Regions from separate parts of the Phyllobacterium zundukense genome, predicted to be linked through region 3. Evidence: predicted binding sites of a transcription regulator. Region 3 holds the regulator's gene; each other region holds the start of a gene.
The links. Region 3 encodes LexA, which represses DNA repair genes until DNA is damaged. Its sites were predicted from a motif close to TGTTCNNNNTGTGTTCNG; they were not measured.
Positions count from the first base shown of each region.

Region 1: the regulator LexA is predicted to act here: its motif matches at 2,395-2,412, upstream of dnaE (DNA polymerase III subunit alpha).
Region 2: the regulator LexA is predicted to act here: its motif matches at 2,998-3,015, upstream of BLM14_RS05020 (ATP-dependent helicase).

Region 1 is NZ_CP017940.1:2,070,920-2,075,753, reverse strand. It holds gene proS (proline--tRNA ligase) at 1-334, shown strand, start outside; gene BLM14_RS10415 (lipoprotein-releasing ABC transporter permease subunit) at 331-1,617, shown strand; gene BLM14_RS10410 (ABC transporter ATP-binding protein) at 1,619-2,302, shown strand; gene dnaE (DNA polymerase III subunit alpha) at 2,695-4,834, shown strand, end outside.
Region 2 is NZ_CP017940.1:1,039,814-1,044,647, reverse strand. It holds gene BLM14_RS05030 (Lrp/AsnC family transcriptional regulator) at 1-287, shown strand, start outside; gene BLM14_RS32625 (glyoxalase superfamily protein) at 314-400, opposite strand; gene BLM14_RS05025 (glucose/quinate/shikimate family membrane-bound PQQ-dependent dehydrogenase) at 452-2,791, opposite strand; gene BLM14_RS05020 (ATP-dependent helicase) at 3,060-4,834, shown strand, end outside.
Region 3 is NZ_CP017940.1:1,695,881-1,700,714, forward strand. It holds gene BLM14_RS08390 (ComEC/Rec2 family competence protein) at 1-1,110, shown strand, start outside; gene lexA (transcriptional repressor LexA) at 1,145-1,864, opposite strand; gene BLM14_RS08400 (substrate-binding domain-containing protein) at 2,044-3,075, opposite strand; gene BLM14_RS08405 (ABC transporter substrate-binding protein) at 3,516-4,778, shown strand.

The DNA of each region.
Region 1 (4,834 bases), 380 kb from region 3:
CTGGCCGAAAGCCGTTGCGCCGTTTGGCGCCGGCATTGTTAATATGAAACCAGGCGATGAAGGCTGCGATGCGGTTTCGACGAAGCTTTACGAAGCGCTGACAAATGCAGGCCTTGAGCCATTGCTGGATGACACGGATGACCGCCCTGGCGCAAAATTCGCGAAGATGGATTTGATCGGACTGCCAACGCAGGTGATTGTCGGTCCGCGCAGCGTTGCCGCGGGCGAGGTCGAGATCAAGGATCGTGCGACTGGTGCGCGTGAGACCTTGAGCATTGAAGCTGCAATCAACAAGCTCGCGGGACCTGCGAACTTTCAGGCGGGAATTCTATGAGCGAACAGGCCGTCACCGCGACATCCGGTTCCAAGCCGTTCTCAGCCTATGAACGGATGATTGCGTGGCGCTATCTGCGCGCTCGGCGCAAGGAAACGTTTATTTCGGTGATTGCCGGCTTCTCATTTACCGGGATCATGCTGGGCGTCGCGACGCTGATCATTGTCATGGCTGTCATGAATGGCTTCCGCAGCGAATTGCTGACTCGCATTCTCGGTATCAACGGCCATGTTATCATGCAGCCAATGGATCGGCCGCTCGATGACTATGATGCGGTGATCAAGCGTATCGACGCTATTCCAGGCGTTTCCTTTGCCATTCCTGTAGTGGAGGGGCAGGTGCTGGCCAAGGGTAACGTCGGAGCGGGCTCTGGCGCTTTGGTGCGCGGTTTGCGTGAAGAAGATATCGCCAAGCTCAAGCTCGTTTCGAAAAATGTCCGTCAGGGCACGTTCGAGGAGTTCAACACTGCAGGCGGCGTCGCCATTGGTACGCGAATGGCGGAGAATATGGGGCTGGGTCTTGGCGACCGGCTGACCTTGATTTCTCCGGACGGAGACGTGACACCGATCGGCATGGCACCGCGCGTAAAATCCTATCCGGTGACAGCGATCTTCGAGATTGGCATGTCCGAATATGATGCTTCGATTGTGCTGATGCCGCTCGAAGAATCGCAGCTCTATTTCAACCAGGAGAACAAGGTTCAGTCGATCGAGATATTCGCTGACAACCCGGACAATGTGGATGCACTGAAGAAGCCGATCGAGGATGCAGCGCAGCGGGCGCTCATGCTCACCGATTGGCGCCAGCGCAACCAGACCTTTTTCTCGGCACTGCAGGTCGAGCGTAATGTCATGTTCATGATCCTGACGCTGATCGTCCTGGTTGCGGCGCTTAATATCATCTCCGGTCTGATCATGCTGGTGAAGGACAAGGGGCATGACATCGCCATCCTGCGAACGATGGGCGCGACGCGAAACTCGATCCTGCGTATCTTCCTGATGACCGGTGCGGCTATCGGCGTAACCGGGACAATTGCCGGCGTGTTGCTTGGCGTGCTGGTCTGCCTGAATGTGGAGCGTATACGGGAGTTCTTCTCCTGGCTGTCAGGCACCACGCTTTTCAATCCGGAACTGTATTTCCTCAGCACGCTGCCCGCCAAGATGGATTTCAATGAAACCTTTTCGGTCATTCTCATGGCGCTAGTCCTGTCATTTCTGGCAACGCTGTTTCCCGCGTGGCGCGCAGCTAAGCTCGATCCCGTCGAAGCATTGAGGTACGAATAGAATGGCAGGCGGGGCAATTCTTCAACTGACGAGTGTTGGCCGTCGGTACAGCGAGATCGGCCGGGAAATCATCATCCTCGACGATGCAAACTTTTCACTTGGCAAGGGTGAAATGGTTGCGCTTGTGGCACCCTCGGGTGCCGGCAAGTCGACATTGTTGCATACCGCCGGATTGCTTGAACGTCCCGATAGCGGTGACGTGATCCTTGACGGTCGATCCTGCGGTACGCTGTCGGACGAGGACCGCACGGCCATTCGTCGCAATGATATCGGCTTCGTTTATCAGTTTCATCATCTGCTACCTGAATTCTCCGCACTGGAGAACGTGATGATGCCGCAGATGATTCGCGGCATGAAACCGGGCGTCGCGTCCGAGCGAGCACAGCAATTGCTCGACTACATGAAGGTTGGCGCGCGTGCTTCGCACCGGCCAAGCGAACTCTCCGGTGGCGAACAGCAACGTGTGGCAATTGCCCGTGCCGTGGCGAACGCTCCATTGGTTCTGCTGGCAGACGAGCCAACAGGCAACCTTGATCCGGTGACGTCGTCCTATGTGTTCGAGGCGCTGGAAGCCCTGGTTCGCCAGTCCGGTCTCTCTGCGATGATCGCAACCCACAATTTCGAACTCGCGCGCCGCATGGACCGGCGCGTGACGCTCAAGGACGGCAAGATCACCAGCCTCTGATCGATTCGCGCCCTTTTCATTTTCCTTCCATTAATATTTCAAAAACCATAGCGCCGATAGGCGCTTTGGTACGCTTGACTTTAGAACAAAAATAGAACAAAACATAGACATAGAGACAACGACGAAGGGTTTTACCGATGAGCGAACTTTTCCAGGACGTTATGTCATTCGTTACAGTCAGCCTGTTCATTGCGACTTTCGCAATGTGGGTCAGCGCAATCTGAAAGAATATCGGGATCGTCGGCTTCAGAGTTTCAGGGCTGACGATCCCGGCTTCTGTCCACTGTTGAAGCCGGCCAAATCTTCAAATCAGGTGGACACATCATCGCGCATGTCGGACTATGACGGCGCGGTGAATCGGTTTCTCCGTTCAAGTCTTCGGAGATGAAAAATTGGCAGACGGGCAGAGCAACGGCGGCGAAAGCAACGCGACAAAACAGGCGCTGCGCTTCGTTCACCTGAGGGTTCATTCCGCATACTCGCTGCTTGAAGGCGCCTTGCAGGTCGCAAAGGTGATTGATCTCGCGGTGTCGAACAAGGCGCCGGCGATCGCGATTACCGATACCAACAATCTTTTCGGTGCCCTTGAATTCGCGCAAAAGGGATCGAAGGCGGGGCTGCAGCCTATTATTGGTTGCCAACTCGATATCGCCTTCCACGATCAGGCAGAGGAAAGCCGTAGTGCTAACCGGCGCGAGGCGCTTGGTCTGGCGCCGCTTGTGTTGCTTGCGGCGACCGAGGAGGGCTATGCCAATCTCGTTCGCCTTGTCAGCCGTGCCTATCTGGAAACGCCCGCCGGCGATCCGGTCCACATCACATCGAATTGGTTGCCTGGCCGAACTGACGGCATCATTGCCCTGTCGGGCGGTCCGGAAGGTGCCATCGCCAAGGCGATCAAGGATGATCGCATCGACCGCGCGCGGCAGCGACTGATCGGTTTGAAAGCGCTGTTTGGTGACCGGCTCTATGTCGAGTTGCAGCGCCATCGAGGCTATGATCGCGCTCTCGAGGCAACGCAGGTTGAACTCGCCTATGAGCTTGAACTGCCGCTCGTTGCCACCAATGATGTATTTTTCTCCAAGAGCGCCGATTACGAGGCTCACGATGCCTTGCTGGCAATTGCCGCCGGTTCGCTCCTTTCGATCGACGACCGGCGGCGTCTGACGCCGGATCACTATCTCAAGAGCGAAGATGAGATGGTGGACCTGTTTGCCGATCTGCCGGAGGCGGTGGAGAACACCGTCGAGATTGCGCTGCGCTGCTCCTACTATCCAAAGAATCGCGCGCCGATCCTGCCGCGCTTTACCGGTGAGAGTGGCGATCCAGAGGCGGCGTTGCAGGCCGAAGCGGACGAATTGGCACGGCAGGCGAGGGAAGGTCTCGCGCAGCGCATTGAGACCCTAGGGCTCGCTGGCGCCCACACCCGCGAGGAATATGCGACACGTCTCGAATACGAGATTTCCATCATTACCCGAATGAAATATCCGGGATACTTCCTCATCGTTTCCGACTTCATCAAATGGGCGAAAGCCCATGATATTCCTGTGGGTCCTGGTCGTGGTTCCGGCGCGGGTTCGCTCGTTGCCTATGCGTTGACCATTACCGACGTCGATCCCCTCCGGTTCTCGCTGCTGTTCGAGCGCTTCCTCAATCCAGATCGCGTTTCGATGCCTGACTTTGACATCGACTTCTGTCAGGAGCGGCGTGATGAGGTCATACGTTACGTTCAGGGCAAGTATGGCCGCGATCAGGTGGCACAGATCATTACGTTCGGTACCCTGCAGGCGCGAGCCGTCCTGCGCGACGTCGGACGCGTGCTGGAAATGCCCTATGGCCAGGTCGACCGCCTGACCAAGATGGTCCCGGCCAATCCCGCCAACCCGGTAACACTGTCCAAGGCGATCGAGGACGAGCCACGCCTGCGCGAGGAGCGCGACAAGGAGCCGGTGGTCGAACGGCTGCTCGATATCTCGCTCAAGCTGGAAGGGCTGTATCGCCACGCCTCGACCCATGCGGCGGGCATCGTGATCGGCGACCGGCCCTTGTCGGAACTGGTGCCGATGTACCGCGATCCGCGTTCGGATATGCCGGTTACGCAGTTCAACATGAAAATGGTGGAAGAGGCGGGGCTGGTTAAGTTCGACTTCCTCGGACTCAAGACGCTTACCGTCCTTCAGACCGCCGTCAATCTTGTCAAGCGGCGCGGCATTACCGTGGACCTTTCCAATCTGCCATTCGATGACAAGCCTACCTACGAGATGCTTTCGCGCGGCGAAACGGTCGGCGTGTTCCAGGTGGAAAGCACCGGCATGCGCAAAGCCCTGATTGGCATGCGACCGGACCGCATCGAGGACATCATCGCGCTCGTCGCGCTCTATCGGCCGGGTCCGATGGAGAATATCCCGACCTACAATGCGCGCAAGAATGGCGATGAGGAGATGGCGTCGATCCATCCGAAGATCGACCATCTTGTCAAGGAAACCCAGGGCGTCATCATCTATCAGGAACAGGTGATGCAGATCGCGCAGGAAA
Region 2 (4,834 bases), 660 kb from region 3:
TCGGCCTCGGTCTGACTGTGTTCGTGGAAATCAAAGTTGGCCAGCACAGCCGCGAGAATGCTGAGGCGCAGCATACGGCGCTGCTTGCCCTTCCGGAAATAACGGCTTGCTTCATGATCTCAGGGACAGCGGATTTTCTTGCAGAGGTGGTCGTCGAGGATCTCAGCGCCTATGAACGGTTTCTGACGGAAAAACTACTCATGCTGCCCGGTGTCGCGGATATACGCTCCAATTTCGCCATCCGCGCCGTGAAAACTGGGGCTCCACTGAAACTGCCGCAACGTTAGAGTGAACCGGCGCTGCCAGCGCTCCATCATTGCTCGCAGAACGAAATGCGATTGCTGAACGGATCAATGACCTGCACTTCGCGGCCCCAAGGCTGCTCCTCGATAGCAGTCAAGAAAAACCTCCCGGACTCGACGCCCGGGAGGTTCCTGATTTTCTGCAATGCCTATTTCGGTAAGGTATAGGCGATCACGTAGTCGCCGGGTTTCGTCCCGACCGAGCCGTGACCACCGGCGACGATGACCACATATTGCTTGCCATCCGCCAAGGCGAAAGACATCGGCGTTGACTGACCGCCTGCAGGGAGGCGCGCTTCCCACAGCTGTTTACCGCTCGTTACATCATAGGCGCGAAGAAAATCGTCCACGGCAGCGCCAAGGAACGCGACACCGCCGGCGGTGATCATCGGACCGCCAATGCCGGGAACGCCGACTTTGAATGGCAAGGGCAAGGGCGAGGAATCGCGGACGGTTCCGTTACGATGCATCCACGTGATCTTGCCGGTACGCAGATCCGCTCCCGCCACATAGCCCCACGGCGGAGCCTGGCAAGGTAGTCCGAGCGGCGACACAAACGGTCCCAAGATGACCGCATAGGGTGCCCCCTCATTGCGATTGAGGCCCTGTTCGCTGCCCTTTGTGCTAGCGCCAGGTGGGGGAACATCGGCTCGAGGAACAAGCCTTGACGTGAACGCCAGATAGGTCGGCATGCCGAACATGACCTGACGTGCCGGGTCCACTGCAACGCTGCCCCAATTGAACACGCCAAAATTACCCGGATAGATCAACGATCCCTGGAGCGACGGCGGCGTATAGCGGCCCTCGTAACGCAGCTTGAGGAACTCGATGCGGCAAGCCAGCTGATCGAACATCGAAACGCCCCACATGTCCTTGCCGGTCAACGGCTTTGGCATGAAGGTCAAACCCGAAACCGGCTGGGTCGGCGAAGTGAAATCACCTTCGATAGCGCCCGTCGGTGCCGGCACCTCCTCGATTGGAAGGATCGGCTCGCCGGTGCGCCGGTTAAGGACATAGATATCGCCTTGCTTGGTCGGTCCGACCAGTGCGGGAACCGCGCCGGTGGCCGTGTTGATATCGACAAGGGTTGGCTGTGCAGGCACATCCATATCCCAGAGGTCGTGGTGAACCGTCTGGCGGACCCAGCGCACCTGGCCGGAGTTCAGATCAAGCGCGACGATCGACGACGAGAATTTTTCGACATTGGCGCTGCGCCCTGCCCCGAGCTGGTCCGGTGTCTGGTTGCCAAGCGGCACGTAGAGCAGACCGAGCTTTTCGTCAGCACTGGAGACAGACCAGCTGTTGGGTGAATTATGCGTGTAAGTCTGCCCTTCCGGCAGCGGCGTCGTCACATCGGGATTGCCTGAATCCCAGTTCCACACCAGAGCACCGGTATTGATATCGAAGGCGCGGATGACACCCGACTGTTCATGGATTGAATAATTGTCATTGACTGCGCCGCCGACGATGATCTTACCTGCGGCAATAACGGGCGGCGAAGTTGAATAGTAATAGCCCGCCGGGTTATAGGGCATGCCCTTCTCCAGGTGCAGCGTGCCCTTGTCGGCAAAGGACGGGCAGACCTGACCATTGGCAGCGTCGAGCGCAATCAGCCGTGCATCGGAGGTCGGCAGATAGACCCGCTCCGCGCAAGGCTGGCCGGGAGTCATTGTCGGGTCGGCGTAGTAGGAAACGCCGCGGCATGTCTGGTGCTGGCGATCGGGGTTGAGACCGACATTCGGATCATATTTCCACTTTTCCTTGCCGGTTGCCGCATCGAGCGCGATCGCCCAGTTGTGCGGCGTGCAAAGATAGAGCGTGTCGCGCACCTTCAGGGGCGTCACCTGGTAAGTGGTTTCTCCGATATCGTCGGGGAGCTTCACGTCGCCGGTCTGGTACTGCCAGGCAACTTGCAACGAGCTGACATTTTCCGGCGTGATCTGTTTCAGCGGCGAATAGCGCTGGCCGTAGGGGGTGCGACCATATTGATGCCAGTCGCTTTCCGGAACGTTGCCGCCGAGATCGGGCGTCGCAACAATGACTTCCTTGCTGAGATCCCCGACAATCTGCTGCGGATCCTGCGTCATCGAATAGCCGGCAATGCCGAGCGCCGCGAGAACCGTGATAGCTAGCGGAATTGCCGGACCCCACGCTGAAAACGAACGCCCTTCTTCCTCATTAAGCCCACCACGGATCCATGGCGTCAGCAGCCACAGCCCGAGCAGCATGATGACACCGCCCCGCGGCGCAAGCTGCCACCAGTCGAAGCCGATTTCCCAGATTGCCCAGCCTAGCGTACCGATCACCAGGATCGCATAGACCAGCAAAGCCGAGCTGCGCTTGCGGAAGAGAAGAGCGGACGTAGTCAGGAAGGCCAGCGCCGCAAGGATGTAATACCAGCTGCCACCAAGTATTGCGAGCCAGACACCACCCACACCAAGCGCCGCACCAATGAGGAAAAATATGAGAGCCGTCAGAGTGATTGCCATGGGGTAGGAGTCCTTTTCCAAGCTCAATCAGGATCGAATGGTTCTGACATGCGGGCTGCGAACGCGCCGGCGGTTGCCAGGGTCTGCTCCAGTCAAAGAGTCTTCTCCAATCAAAATGGGTAAGCCCTAAAACAGGACGACGCAATATCGGCGATTGAATATTTCAACTGCAAGTTTCGGGGGAAAGACGCCCGCCCAAGATTGGCCGTTCTCTTTTTGTATCGCATTTATCTGGTTTTTCGGTGCCGAATCACTACATTGGGGTCAAATGTCCGGATTGCCTGACGATATTCCATTCTTCGACGAACCTGATGTGCCTCGGCAGCCTTCGGGAATCGCCGCGCGTGCCATGCAAGCGCGTGGTGCCCCGCCCTATCTGGCTGGCCTCAATCCAGAGCAACGACTTGCGGTTGAAACAACCGAGGGGCCAGTTCTGGTTCTGGCAGGTGCGGGTACGGGCAAGACCCGCGTTCTCACCTCCCGCATCGCGCATATCCTGTCGCTCGGCAAGGCCTATCCAAGCCAGATCCTCGCCGTGACCTTCACCAACAAGGCGGCGCGCGAGATGAAGGAACGCATCGGCGTTCTGGTCGGCGGTGCCGTGGAAGGCATGCCCTGGCTCGGTACGTTCCACTCCATCGGCGTCAAGCTGTTGCGCCGTCATGCGGAACTGGTCGGTCTCAAGTCCGATTTCACCATTCTCGATACGGATGACGTCATCCGCCTGATCAAGCAGATCATTCAGGCCGAAGGGCTGGACGACAAGCGCTGGCCTGCCAAGCAATTCGCGCTGATGATCGACGGCTGGAAGAACAAGGGGCTCGGCCCGTCGGAAATCGCTGAGGGCGACGCGCGTTCCTTCGCAAATGGCAAGGGCCGCGAGCTCTACACTGCCTACCAGAACCGGCTGAAGACACTCAATGCCTGCGATTTCGGCGATCTTCTCTGCCATCCAATCCGCATGTTCCGCGCCTATCCGGACGTGTTGAAGGAATATCACGCCAAGTTCCGCTATATCCTTGTCGACGAGTACCAGGACACCAACACCGCGCAATATATGTGGCTGCGCCTGATCGCGCAGGGTTCGAAAAATGTCTGCTGCGTCGGTGATGACGATCAGTCGATCTATGGCTGGCGCGGCGCGGAAGTCGACAATATCCTGCGCTTCGAGAAGGATTTTCCCGGCGCGGTCGTGATCCGCCTGGAGCGCAATTATCGCTCGACGGCGCATATTCTCGGCACCGCCTCCTTCCTCATCTCGCACAATGAAGGCCGCCTCGGCAAAACTCTGTTCACCGATGCCGCCAACCCCGAAGATGCCAAGGTCAATGTGCACGCTGCCTGGGATTCCGAAGAGGAAGCCCGTGCTGTCGGCGAGGAAATCGAGCAGGCACAGCGCAAGGGCCACAATCTCAATGACATGTCGATCCTGGTGCGCGCCTCGTTCCAGATGCGCGAATTCGAAGATCGCTTCGTCACGCTTGGCCTGAACTATCGCGTCGTCGGCGGCCCGCGGTTCTATGAGCGGCTCGAAATCCGCGACGCGCTCGCCTATTTCCGCGTCGTTGCGCAAGGGTCGGACGATCTGGCGCTGGAGCGCATCATCAACACACCGAAGCGCGGCCTTGGCGAGGCAGCGATCCGCCAGGTACATGATTATGCAAGGGCACGCGATATCAGCATGCTCGATGCAGCCACGGATCTCGTCGAAACGGAAGAACTGAAGCCCAAGCCGCGTTCGGCCTTGCGCGAAGTCGTGGAAAACTTCAAGCGCTGGCAATCCTTGATCGATTCCACGCCGCATACGGAGCTCGCCGAAAAGATCCTCGACGAATCCGGCTATACGGCGATGTGGCAGGCGGATCGCTCGGCCGAAGCGCCGGGCCGGCTGGAAAACCTGAAAGAGTTGATCCGCTCGATGGAGGAATACGAGTCCCTGCGCTCTTTCCTCGAACATGTCGCGCTGGTCATGGACGCCGAGCAGAACGAAAATCTCGACGCCGTCAACATCATGACGCTGCACTCGGCAAAGGGCCTTGAATT
Region 3 (4,834 bases):
ATCGCATTCTACAGCTGGTGGTCAAAACGGCAGGGTAAACACCAACCCAGAAAAAATACCCATCATCATCTGCTGCTGACACTACCGTCGAAAGCGGTAAACCATATCGGCGCGATCGCCATGACGTCGCTCGTTGCAGGGTCAGCAAGCTCGATCTTCGCCGCGTATCATTTCAACAATACTGCACCCTTCGGACTTGTCGGCAACGCACTTGCGCTTCCGCTCATCTCGGTGTTCGTCATGCCGTTTGCCGTGCTTGGTTTGCTCGCCATGCCATTCGATCTGGACTGGCTACCATTTGCTGTCATGGGCCGCGGTATTGAAGCTGTGATTGCCATCGCCAAGATGGTTGCCTCACGTTCGCCAAGCGGCAATCTCGGTTTGATGCCGCAGGCCTGTCTGATCTTTATGAGTCTCGGGCTAGTGACGTTGTTGTTGCCATCGACACGATTGCGCTTGTGCGGCCCGCCCACGTTGTTGGCCGCGGCAATACTCATGATTGCCGCGCAAGAACCTGGCATCATTATTTCAGAGGATGGAAGGCTGGTTGCGTTGCGAACTGCAGACAATAGATTAGCGATCAATCGGCCATCTGGAAGCGCGTTCACTTTAAACAACTGGCAACAGGGCTATGGGACAGATGATGTGGTCAAGCCGGTAAAAACCGGTGCACGTCTTGAAGAAACGCAATTCGAATGTGCAGACAGACTTTGCACCGCACGTGAGCAGGGCGGGCTGATAGTCGCCTATACCGATGACCCTGCCCAAAGGTCATCGGCCTGCACCGAGGGGGATATCGTCATTCTGGCTTTTGCAGGCACAGAGGCGGTTTGCAGCGACGATAATGTTCTGGTGATTACCAAGCGCGATCTCGCACTGCGAGGAACTGCCGAGATCATTCTGGAAGCGCCGAAGGATACAGACGATCCGTCGCTGCCGAATGTTGCCGAAGCAAAGGTTCTTCACCTTCAGCGGCTCCGCTCCGCCGGCATTGCTTACGCCGTTGGACCACCGGATCGGCCATGGAATTCATATCGGACACATTCACGCGCTGCCCGCGACCTTGATGAATACAAATCCAGCGACCGCGCGAAGACCATCGTGAAATAACAATTACGCTCGAAAGAGCAAGTGGACGCCGCCTTTAATAACGCCTTATCAACCCCACAAGTTTACCTTGAACTCGAACGCGGTCCGGTCCAAAAATGCGGGTTTCATAGGCGGGGTTCGCTGCTTCAAGTGCAATCGAGGCACCTTTGCGGCGGAAACGCTTCAGTGTAGCTTCTTCGTCGTCAACCAGAGCTACAACGATCTCACCCGGGTTGGCCGTATCGCTGCGCTTGATCACAACGGTATCGCCATCGAAAATCCCGGCGTCGATCATCGAGTCACCCTTGACCTCAAGAGCATAATGTTCGCCGCTACCGATCATGTCTGGCGGCAGGCCGATCATATGGGTCTGGTTCTGGATTGCCGAAATCGGCACACCAGCAGCGATGCGGCCCATAACTGGGATGCTGACAATGGTGGAAGCGCTTGAGTCATCCGCCGAGCGCGACTGAGGCCGGGGAGGAGCGATGTTTCGTCCAAGACTGCCCTCGATGACGCTTGGCGAGAATTTCCTTTGGGCGTTGAGACCGGGCGCAATGGAGTCCGGCAGGCGCAGGACTTCCAGCGCTCTTGCCCGATTTGCTAGCCGACGAATAAAGCCGCGTTCTTCCAGCGCAGTGATCAACCGGTGTATGCCGGACTTCGACGCCAGGTCCAATGCATCCTTCATCTCGTCGAATGATGGCGGGATGCCCGTCTCCTTCAAGCGCTCGTGAATGAAGAGCAAAAGTTCATGTTGTTTACGCGTTAGCATCGGCGATCCTTTAGCAGGGAATCGGAAAAACAAAACCAGAACAAACACTATCTGTTCCAGTTGTGTTCCACAAGGCTTAATATGTGGTGTACGTTGCGCGAACAGTGTGTGATTTTACCCAAATACCAGCATTTGGGGCCAAATTCGCCAAGAATGCGAATTAAAACTGGGAAATAGCTTTAGCGTTTACCTGGAATCACCGGTGGTCCACTCGATTGCCGCAGGATCAGTTCGACCGGCCAGACCTCATGGATGTTTTCCACGGGCTCGCCGTCCAGCACGCGCACCAGCATTTCGGCGATACGCGTGCCGGCGGAGCGGATCGACGAGCGCGTCGTCGTCATGGACGGCACCATATTGCTGGCATTGAGATAGGGAAACACGTCGTCATGGGCGATGATCGAGACTTCTTTGCCGAGTTCATAACCCTTCGACCGGATGGCGCGGAAAACGCCGAGTGCAGTCATCATGGAGCCGGCAATGATCGCGGTGGGATGCTGTGGAAGCGACAAGAGCCGTTGCGCCTCCCGAAAGCCGATCTCGTCGGAAAACCGCTCGTGGACGATGAAACGCGGATCAACTGGAATGCCCCGTTCCAGAAGTGCCTCACGATAGCCGAGTTCGCGGTGTTCGGAAAAAGTATGTCCCTTGAGGCCATCTATCATGGCGATATGCTTGTGGCCGAGATCAAGCAGGTGGGAAGCGGCCTGGCGGAATGCACCTGCATTGTCGATATCGAGCCAAGCATGCGGCGCCTCGATATTTGTTCGTCCATGCAGGACGAAAGGGAATTTCTCCTCGATCAGCATGGCAACCCGTTCATCCATGAGGGTGGGGCCTGTTATGATGATGGCATCCACCCGTTTGCTGGAAATAAGCCGCCTGTATGCCGAGATTTCATCATTATTGATGACCGGACTCATCAGGAGGTCCATTTCGTCCTGGGAAAGGCGTTCGGCCAAGCCAGAAAAGAATTCGCTCGTGTGCGGGCCAAAGCGCTCGCTTCGATCGTTCGGCATGAGAATGCCGATTGCGCCAACCCGCCCAATGGCGAGGCGGCGGGCATTAGCATTCGCGCTGTAGCCGAATTGCAGCGCTGCCTTGCTAACACGCTCACGAGTGGCCTTGTTGACCTCGGGATAGCCGTTCAGGGCGCGACTGACGGTCGTCTGTGACAAGCCCAGCTGTTCGGCCAGTTCCTTGAGTTTCATAGCAAGCGATCCACCAATGCGTTCATATGCAGGCTCCGGAACGAAAGCCTTTGCCAGATATGACTCCAAATAATAAACATAACCATAGCATAAATTCAAAGCGCTTTGAACTTTAGTATCAAAAGTGCGGCGGTCAGCGAATGCCACCTCATTCCACAGGTGCCATGATGCGCGTAATACCCCGTAAAGATCATCTTATAACGCATTGAAACAACGTTATTTTATCCCGCGATGCTTAATCGTGAGATCGGCTCCATTCCTTGTTGGTTGAAATTGTTGCTTGACAGTTCGAAATGCCTTTGCCATTTTTTATTCAAAGCGCTTTGAATTTCTGAATCCAATGAGATATCCAAAGCGCTTCAGGAGGAGTTTCTAAACCACAGGGTCGTAGTCGCCGTGTTGCGATGGGCCTGATTCCACGGGATTTTTGGGAGGAAATCATGAAAGCCAAATCATTTATTGCAGCCCTTTTGACCACCACTTTACTGGCTTCAGGGGCATTCGCCGCCAATCTGTCCATTGTATCCGGCGATACCGGCAACGGGCGGGAATTCCTGCGCAAGCAGCTCGATCGGTTCGAAAAGGAAACCGGCAACAAGGTCTCTATCGTTGCCATGCCTGCCAACAGCTCTGACAATTTCGGCCAGTACCGCCTTTGGCTCGCAGCGGGCAATACCGACATTGATGTCTATCGCACCGATGTGATCTGGGCGCCGCAACTGGCCGATCAGTTCCTTGATCTGAAGGCGGCGGCGAAAGATGTGATCGATCAGCACATTCCTTCAATTATTGAGAGTCAGACTGTGGATGGCAAGCTCGTCGCGCTGCCGATGTTCACGGATGCGCCAGCGCTCTACTACCGGAAGGATCTGCTCGAGAAGTACAAGAAGCCCGTTCCGAAAACCTGGGATGAAATGGCGGCGACCGCCAAGGAAATCCAGGATGCAGAGCGCACAGCCGGTAACAAGAGCATGTATGGCTACGTGTTTCAGGCCAATGCCTATGAGGGTCTGACGTGCAACGCGCTGGAGTGGGTGAAGTCTTCGGGCGGCGGTCAGATCGTCGAGGCCGACGGCACGATCTCGATCAACAATCCGGATGCGGCTGCCGCCATTGACCGTGCCAAAGGGTGGGTAGATACGATCTCGCCAAAAGGTGTGCTCGCTTACACGGAAGAGGAAGCCCGCGGTATCTGGCAGACCGGCAACTCTGTCTTCATGCGCAACTGGCCCTATGCCTATGCCCTTGGCGGCAGCAGTGACAGCGCGATAAAGGGCAAGTTTGATGTTGCGCCATTGCCAGTCGGGAAAGAAGGCCAAAACTCCGCCGCAACGCTTGGTGGCTGGAATCTGGCTGTTTCCAAATATTCCAAAGCGCCGGAGGAAGCCATCAAGCTCGCCTTGTTCCTTGGCTCGCCCGAGCAGCAAAAAGAGAGGGCGATCGAACTTGCGAGCATGCCGACAATCAAGGCGCTCTATGACGACAAGGATATTGCGGCTGCGCAACCGTTGATCCCCAACTGGAAGCCGGTTTTTGAAAGTTCCGTTCCGCGCCCGTCCGCGCCAACCAAGGTTAAATATAATGAAGTGTCCAACATGTTCTGGAGTGCGGTCCACGACACGTTGTCGGGCAATGGTACCGCCGCCGAGAATCTTGAACTTCTGGAAGCCAAGCTGACGGAACTTCAGGGAGGTAGCTGGTAGGCCCCTGCCAGCGAAGGGCACGGTGCGGATAGTGTTCAGAACCTCCCGGACACCAT